2 regions of the Weissella sp. LMG 11983 genome follow, and region 2 is predicted to be linked to the other one. Evidence: predicted binding sites of a transcription regulator. Region 2 holds the regulator's gene; the other holds the start of a gene.
What was found. The regulator HrcA, encoded in region 2, represses chaperone genes, less so after heat shock. The targets are predictions, from matches to a motif close to TTAGCACTCNNNNNNNNNGAGTGCTAA.
Positions count from the first base shown of each region.

Region 1 (3,729 bases), on a different contig from region 2:
CTTAACCGCAACGACATTAAACGTTCCACGCATCTTGTTCAAAACAAGTGTTGGCAAAGCTTCACCAGTAATGTCATCAGCGATAATCAACAAGGCACGACCTTGCTCAACAACACTTTGCAACATTGGCAAAATTTCTTGAATGTTACCAATCTTCTTATCAGTGATCGTATGGGTTATCCAATGAAGCTTCCATCTTGTCCGTGTCAGTTACCATGTATTGTGACATGTAACCACGGTCAAATTGCATACCTTCAACGACATCCAGCGTCGTTTCGATACCCTTAGACTCTTCAATCGTGATAACACCATCGTTACCAACCTGTTCCATCGCTTCGGCAATCAGCTCACCAACTTCTGGGTTAGCAGCTGAAATTGAGGCGATTTGCGCGATTTCTTCCTTAGTAGAAACCGGCTTTGACATCTCGTGCAACGCCTTAACAGCTGCATCAGTTGCCAATTCGATACCACGACGCACACCAACTGGGTTAGCACCCGCCGTGACGTTCTTCAAACCTTCATTAATGATAGCTTGCGTCAAAACAGTCGCAGTCGTCGTACCGTCACCGGCGATGTCATTCGTCTTTGAAGCAACTTCAGCAACCAACTTGGCACCCATGTCTTCAAAGTGATCTTCCAATTCGATTGACTTAGCAATCGTTACACCGTCGTTTGTAATAGTTGGTGCACCATAGCTTTGCTCAATAACAACATTGCGTCCGTTTGGACCAATCGTTGTCTTAACTGTGTTAGCAAGCTTATCAACACCTGCTTGCATCTTTGCACGTGCATCTTCAGCAAACTTAATGTCCTTAGCCATATTTATTTCACCCTCTATTTCAAATTTTTAATAGTTAATCTGTTTGTTTCAAATTAAAGAACTGCAACGATATCCTTTTCGTGAACCACCAAGTAATCCACACCATCGACCGTTACTTCTGAGCCAGCGTACTTATCGAAGATGACCTTGTCACCCTCTTTCACTGCAGCTGGGGCCGTCAAGTCACCAACTGATTGCGTTGAAACAGCGACAACAGTTCCCGTAACTGACTTTTCTTGCGCGTTTGACGCAAGCAAAATACCACCAACTGATTGCTCAGGCGCTTCCTCAACTTGCAACACAACACGATCTCCCAAAGGCTTCAACATGTTATATGACCTCCATAGGCAAAAATTATTATTAGCACTCTCAATATCTAAGTGCTAACTTACATAAACAATAATAGCACACCCACACGTTTTTGCAACATATTTTGGTTAAAAAATGAGGTTATGGTTTGTTTCGTCGCTATCGCGCCGAGTTGGTTTTTTGGGCGAGCAGGGTGGCGTCCGCGCCATTCGGTTGCCCACATTTGAACTTTGTCGGAGATAGCCCCGCACTTCCAGGCCTCGACGCAACGCGTCGACACTAACCGCTAACAAAAAAGCCCCGGTACAAAAACACGTACCAGGACTCAAAATTATCATTACTTCAATTGTGACAACATTTGCTTCATTGCTGTTGCCGTCATTTCAGCAGTTTGTTCAGTTGTGTAAGCCTTAACTTGGTCAGGAGTAGCCTTTGGGTTCGCTTGCATGTATGCAGCAACCTCTGCTTCAATAGCTGACTTCATTTGAGCTTGTTGGGCAGCTTGTGCCTCAGGTGCAGCTGACTTTTGTGCAGCTTGCAACTTCTTAGATTGATCAGCAGTCATTACAACCCAAGTGTTCTTTGGCACCGTAACCGTCGTCACTTGCTTCTTAAGCTTGCCACCTTGACCACCAATACCAAACATCACACGCCAGAAGGCATTCTTCCACTCCCATCGAGTGGTCTCAACCTTAACAGTCGCCTTCTTAACGTCAGCAACCTTGTAAGTCATTTCCTTCTTAACGCCGTTTGGAATATCAGCAACCTTCGTTGAAGGCTTCCCGTGAACCGTTGGCTTCTTAGCATCAGCTGTGTCGTTGTAAACCAAGACATAGTTATCAGCCTTTGAACCTAAACGTGATTGGATCAAGACACCGGCTGGTGACTTTGAACCCAAAGCTGAGTATACCTGCTTTGATGTCGTTGTTGTCTTAGCAGTCAAACCAGTGTTGTTTGCAAAGACTGACGTTGTCATCCACACGGCACCGATTAGCAATACCGTGAAGATAGGTCCGAAGATAGCGCGCATGGTGCGGTTCTTCAAAACCAACCATGAGTAGAACATGCCGATCGCAAAGACGGCCATAACTAGAATAATCATATTAGTTATTTCCTCCATTATCTGCGACAACGTTTCCGTTTGACTTACCGTGCACTAGCTTACCGCTGTGCAAGAAGAACGCCAAGATGATACCAACAACAGCGAATCCAATTCCGAATGCAAATGATGCGTGGAATCCAGTCATCGTTGCGTTAATCATCTTATCCATGTATGACACAACGTTTTCCTTGGCCAAATCCTTAGCAGGCTTAGCAGCCTTGATAACGTTTTGCGTAACTGATGAAAGCAAGGCAACAACCACCGCGTTACCAATTTGGCGAACCGTGTTGTTAGCAGCCGTTGCTTGTGAGGCTTCCTCAGGTGGCAAAGCTGACATAGCACTGGCCGTCAATGGCATCATCGTTGTGGCGATACCGAACATACGCAAGGCGTACAACAACGTTACCAAGTGTTGTGGCGTTTCAGCTGTCAAGAATAGGAATGGTACCGTACCAATGGCCAAGATTGAGAACCCAACCATCGCCATACGCTTAGCACCAACCTTGTCGTAAACCGCTCCGGCAACTGGTGACATTGCACCAATAACCAAGGCACCAGGCAATAGCGTCAATCCTGACTCAAGCGCTGACATACCGTGAACGTTTTGCAAGTACGTTGGCAACATCATTTCAACACCCATCATAGCCATCATGGCCATCATTACGGCAAACGTCGTCAACGTAAATTGCTTGTTCTTGAACACGCGAACGTTCAAGAATGGATCGTCCATCTTCAATTGACGGAAGACAAACACAATAATAATCAAAATTCCGATTAGGATTGGGGCCAAAACGTTTGGCCAGTTACCAAATCCATCAGTGGCTGAATTTGAGAATCCCCATAGGAATGACCCAAATCCAATAACCGCCAAAATCAATGAAGGGAAATCAAGCTTCATATCACGGTTTGGCACAACATTCTTAACGAAGAATGGCGTTGCAATCCAAACCAAGACCAACACGATCATTGGCAAGTAGAAAATCGTACGCCATGAGTTTGAAATCAACAAACCAAACAAGTGGTGATTCTTTTCCAAAATCCAACCTGAAAGCGTAGGGCCAATAGCTGGGGCCAAACCGATAACGATACCATTAATACCCATCGCCGCACCACGTTGTTCAGCTGGGAAAATGTTAACCATAACAACTTGCATCAAAGGCATCGTAATACCAACCGCCACGGCAGCTAGAATACGGCCAAGCAAGAACATCCACCACATGTCGTGATGGCTAGGGGTAAACGCCGTCGTTGCCATACCAGCCAACAACAATGTGTAAGCGACCATGTACAAGTACTTGGTTGGAATCTTAGTGGTTAGGTACGCTGATACCGGCACCATAATTCCGTTTGCCAACAAGAAGTATGTCGTTGCTTCCTGGGCCGTTGCAAGTGAAATATTAAAATCGTGCATCAACGTTGGGATTGCAGTACCCAATGACGTTTGCATCAACATTCCAGCAAACGTTCCAATCAACAGCACCATAACCATGGCACCGCG
Region 1 is NZ_JAOZFD010000001.1:549,599-553,327, forward strand. Features, by position in the region: partial or broken gene groL (chaperonin GroEL) at 1-820, opposite strand, end outside; gene OIT45_RS02970 (co-chaperone GroES) at 874-1,149, opposite strand; gene OIT45_RS02975 (DUF4811 domain-containing protein) at 1,467-2,231, opposite strand; gene OIT45_RS02980 (MDR family MFS transporter) at 2,233-3,729, opposite strand, start outside.
Region 1: OIT45_RS02970 (co-chaperone GroES) is a predicted target of HrcA. The motif match lies at 1,181-1,207, and genes of this name have one in related genera.

Region 2 (3,729 bases):
GCTTCGTTAGCTGATGACAACGTCTTCTTTGCCGTCTCTGCAGCATCCTTCAAACGTTGCAAGGCCAACTTGTCAGCCTTCAAATCAACACCGTGCTCGTTCTTAAAGTTCTCGGCCAACCAGTCGATAACCTTTTCGTCGAAGTCGTCACCACCAAGGTGCGTGTCACCATTCGTTGACAAAACTTCGAAGACACCGTCACCCAACTCAAGGATAGAAACGTCAAACGTTCCACCACCCAAGTCGTAAACAAGAACCTTTTCATCGTTCTCCAACTTGTCCAAACCGTATGCCAAAGCAGCAGCCGTTGGCTCGTTGATGATACGTTCAACTTCCAATCCAGCAATCTTTCCGGCGTCCTTCGTAGCTTGACGTTGGGCATCGTTAAAGTATGCAGGAACCGTGATAACGGCCTTATCAACCGTCTCACCTAGGTAGTCTTCAGCGTACTTCTTGATGTATTGCAAGATCATTGCTGAGATTTCTTGTGGTGTGTAGTCCTTACCGTCTACAGTTACCTTGTAGTTGGCATCACCCATGTGTGACTTGATTGACAAAATCGTGTCTGGGTTTGTGATGGCTTGGCGCTTTGCCGTGTCACCAACTTGCACTTCGCCGTTCTTAAATGAAACAGCTGATGGTGTCGTGCGACCACCGTTAGGGTTAGTGATAACCTTTGGTTGTCCACCTTCCAAAACGGCAACAGCTGAGTTTGTAGTTCCCAAATCAATTCCAATGATCTTTGACATAATTACTTTACCTCTTATTGATCAGTTTTTTGTTTTAATAAATAAATGAATAGTTGTTTAGTTATAAACAGCTACCATTGCTGGACGAATCACACGGTCCGCCAACACATAACCCTTTTGAAGAACCTGAGCAATTGTATCTGCCGGGTGATCATCATCCGCCGGTACAGATTGAATTGCTTGGTGGAAGTTAGGGTCAAACGGTTCACCTTCGGCTCCAACAGCCTTGATGTCGTTATCTTCCAAAGCAGATACAAGCGTCTTGTACACCATCTCGACTCCCGTCTTGATTTGTTGTGCCGCTGCATCATCTGCTTCAACTTGCAAAGCACGTTCCAAATTATCAAGCGCTGGCAAAACTGACTTTGCCAAGTTTTGACTAGCATACTTCACTGCCGTCGCTTGTTCCTTTGCATAACGTGTTTGCATGTTTTGCATTTCTGCGTGAGCACGCAAGTACTTGTCTTCTGCTTCAGCGATTTTTTCTTCCGCTTCTGCAATCTTCGTTTCTAGCGCAACGATTGGATCTACATCCGCCGTTGCGTCGGTGTCAACATCCGGTGTCTCAACCGTTTCTTCTACAACTTCTTCTTCAGGAGTTTGCTTATCCTCTGCCATGCTAACACCTCTTTTCTAACGATAATATTCTAATAACTGTGTTGATAATGTACTGCGGTAGGCATCTACCAAATTAACAACATCCGCGTAGCGCATTGCCGTCGGTCCAAGCACTGCCAGCGCACCGACACCATGCTGTGGCACGCGGTATGTGGATGAAATCAAACTGTATGGTGACAACAAGCTGTTCCCGTTTTCATCCCCAATTTGAATTAACACCCCATCGTTTGCGTTCCCCATTACCTGGCGCATTGCACTTGGTGCATCAAGCAATTGCAATAATTGCTTGATTTCTTGCAGCTCCGTGTCATCCGTGTAGTCCAACACATTTAGTCGACCACCAACAAACACTTTATCGCGAATTGAGCGAGCCAAAACATCACCGAACAATTGCAAGAATGCAACTGGTGTACGAATTGTTCGCTCCATCTTTAATGGTAAATCTCCTGACAATGTTCGCAACACATCAACAATCGGTTGGTTAACCAACGTTTGATTAATGTAGCGCACCATGTCATCCAGACCACGTACATCCATTCCCTCGGGTAGTCTAAAACTCTGACTCGTAACCTGACCGTCATTTGTGACGATTATCGCCATCACTTGTTGACCGTCGACTGGTACCAGCCGGAACCCAGACAATCGCGTGTCAACTGATTCCGGCTTCAATGCAACCACCGTGTAACCTGTTATATTTGCTAATTCAGTCACCATCGTCTGCATCAAATCGTCAATTTGCTGAAAATTACGATTGAAAACACGTTCAAGGGATTGTTGAGCAACCTGGGTCATATGTTCACTACGCATAATCTTATCTACATAGTAACGATAACCACGTTGTGAAGGCACCCGCCCCGACGATGTATGTTCCTTTTGCAACAAACCTTGCTCTTCCAATGAGGCCATCTCATTACGAACCGTGGCTGAACTTACTGCCAACCCTAATTCTTCAAGCAACGTTTTTGATCCAACAGCTTTACCGGTTTTTGCGTAATCTTGAATTATTGCGGCTAAAATTAACCGCTGCCGTTCTGTTAACATACGCTTCACCTCTCTTAGCACTCTCAAGTACTTCGTGCTAACGATTATTATAATACACGTCTCATACACCCTTGTCAACATTTTTAGCACTCTAAATTTCAGAGTGCTAAAAAGCGTCGCAATCCCTTGCGACGCTTACATTTCTATTTTTTAATTCTTAGCACAATGCGAATAAATTCAATCGTTGATTCAAACATTCTTTTACCAGAGAATAGCAAGACTTGGTTAGTCGCCTTCGCAACCGGTGTATCGAACGAAACAACCACCAATGCATATACAACTAATCCAACCGCCGCTTCTAATGCTGAATACTTTGGATAAGCAGGTACACCAGCACGCACCATCGCAATCAACACAACCGCTGTTACAACGCCAGCTACAATGTAACGCCAGACGACTGCTACCAAACGCCATAAATGAATAACGTGGCGCAATGAGAGCAATTGCAACACCAACACCACAATTTCACTCACGAGCGCAATCCACGCAGCGGCCATCACACCTAACCACGGAATCAAAGCTAAGCTCAACACCACATTGAGACCAGTCGCAATTTGAACTGGCATCGATAAATTGCGGAAACCACGTTCAGCTGCCAATTGTTGCAACGCTAAACTGTAACGCCATGAAGCGACCACAATTACGAACGCAAGCACATGCAAAATTGCCCCCACTTGTTCGTAGTCAATTCCTAAGAACCAATACACAGTTTGTGACCCAACAATTGCTACACCGACCGCAATAATAATCGCCAACGCCGTACTATTCTCCACAGCATCATAGAACGATTGCTGCACGCCTGATGCATCTCCTTGACGTCGTTGTTCAACCACTCGGCCCATCATTGCAATTCCGATGCCAAGTACCAATGCGATCCCGACTTTCACCATCAACTCAGCACTATAATAAGATGCAACCTCGTCAACGCCATCATGCCAAAACAACAACACTTTATTCAAGTACAACGCCAATTGGGGCAAAATAGCCGCCAAGAAGAACGTCGTCATCAAGCGCATATGCCGCCGAATTGGAATGCGCGCCACATCGACACGCACTAGGGTCTGTGGCAACTTAAACCACATCACCACATTTCCAATAATCGTCGTAATCGCCAACAATAAAATGAACGCTGCCAAGTCATCCGGACTTTTAACGAATATGATCAACGGCACAAAACGAGCCATTTGGATAATCGCATCACGACGCACAACAATCCGTGTCTTATTAATCCCATTGAACAACCATGAAATATCTAACATCGCCCCAACATAGAACAATAATTGCAATCTGATTGCCCCTTCGTACGGCAAATCAAACAGTT
Region 2 is NZ_JAOZFD010000002.1:101,973-105,701, reverse strand. Features, by position in the region: gene dnaK (molecular chaperone DnaK) at 1-749, opposite strand, end outside; gene grpE (nucleotide exchange factor GrpE) at 807-1,367, opposite strand; gene hrcA (heat-inducible transcriptional repressor HrcA) at 1,383-2,408, opposite strand; gene OIT45_RS10010 (polysaccharide biosynthesis C-terminal domain-containing protein) at 2,552-3,729, opposite strand, start outside.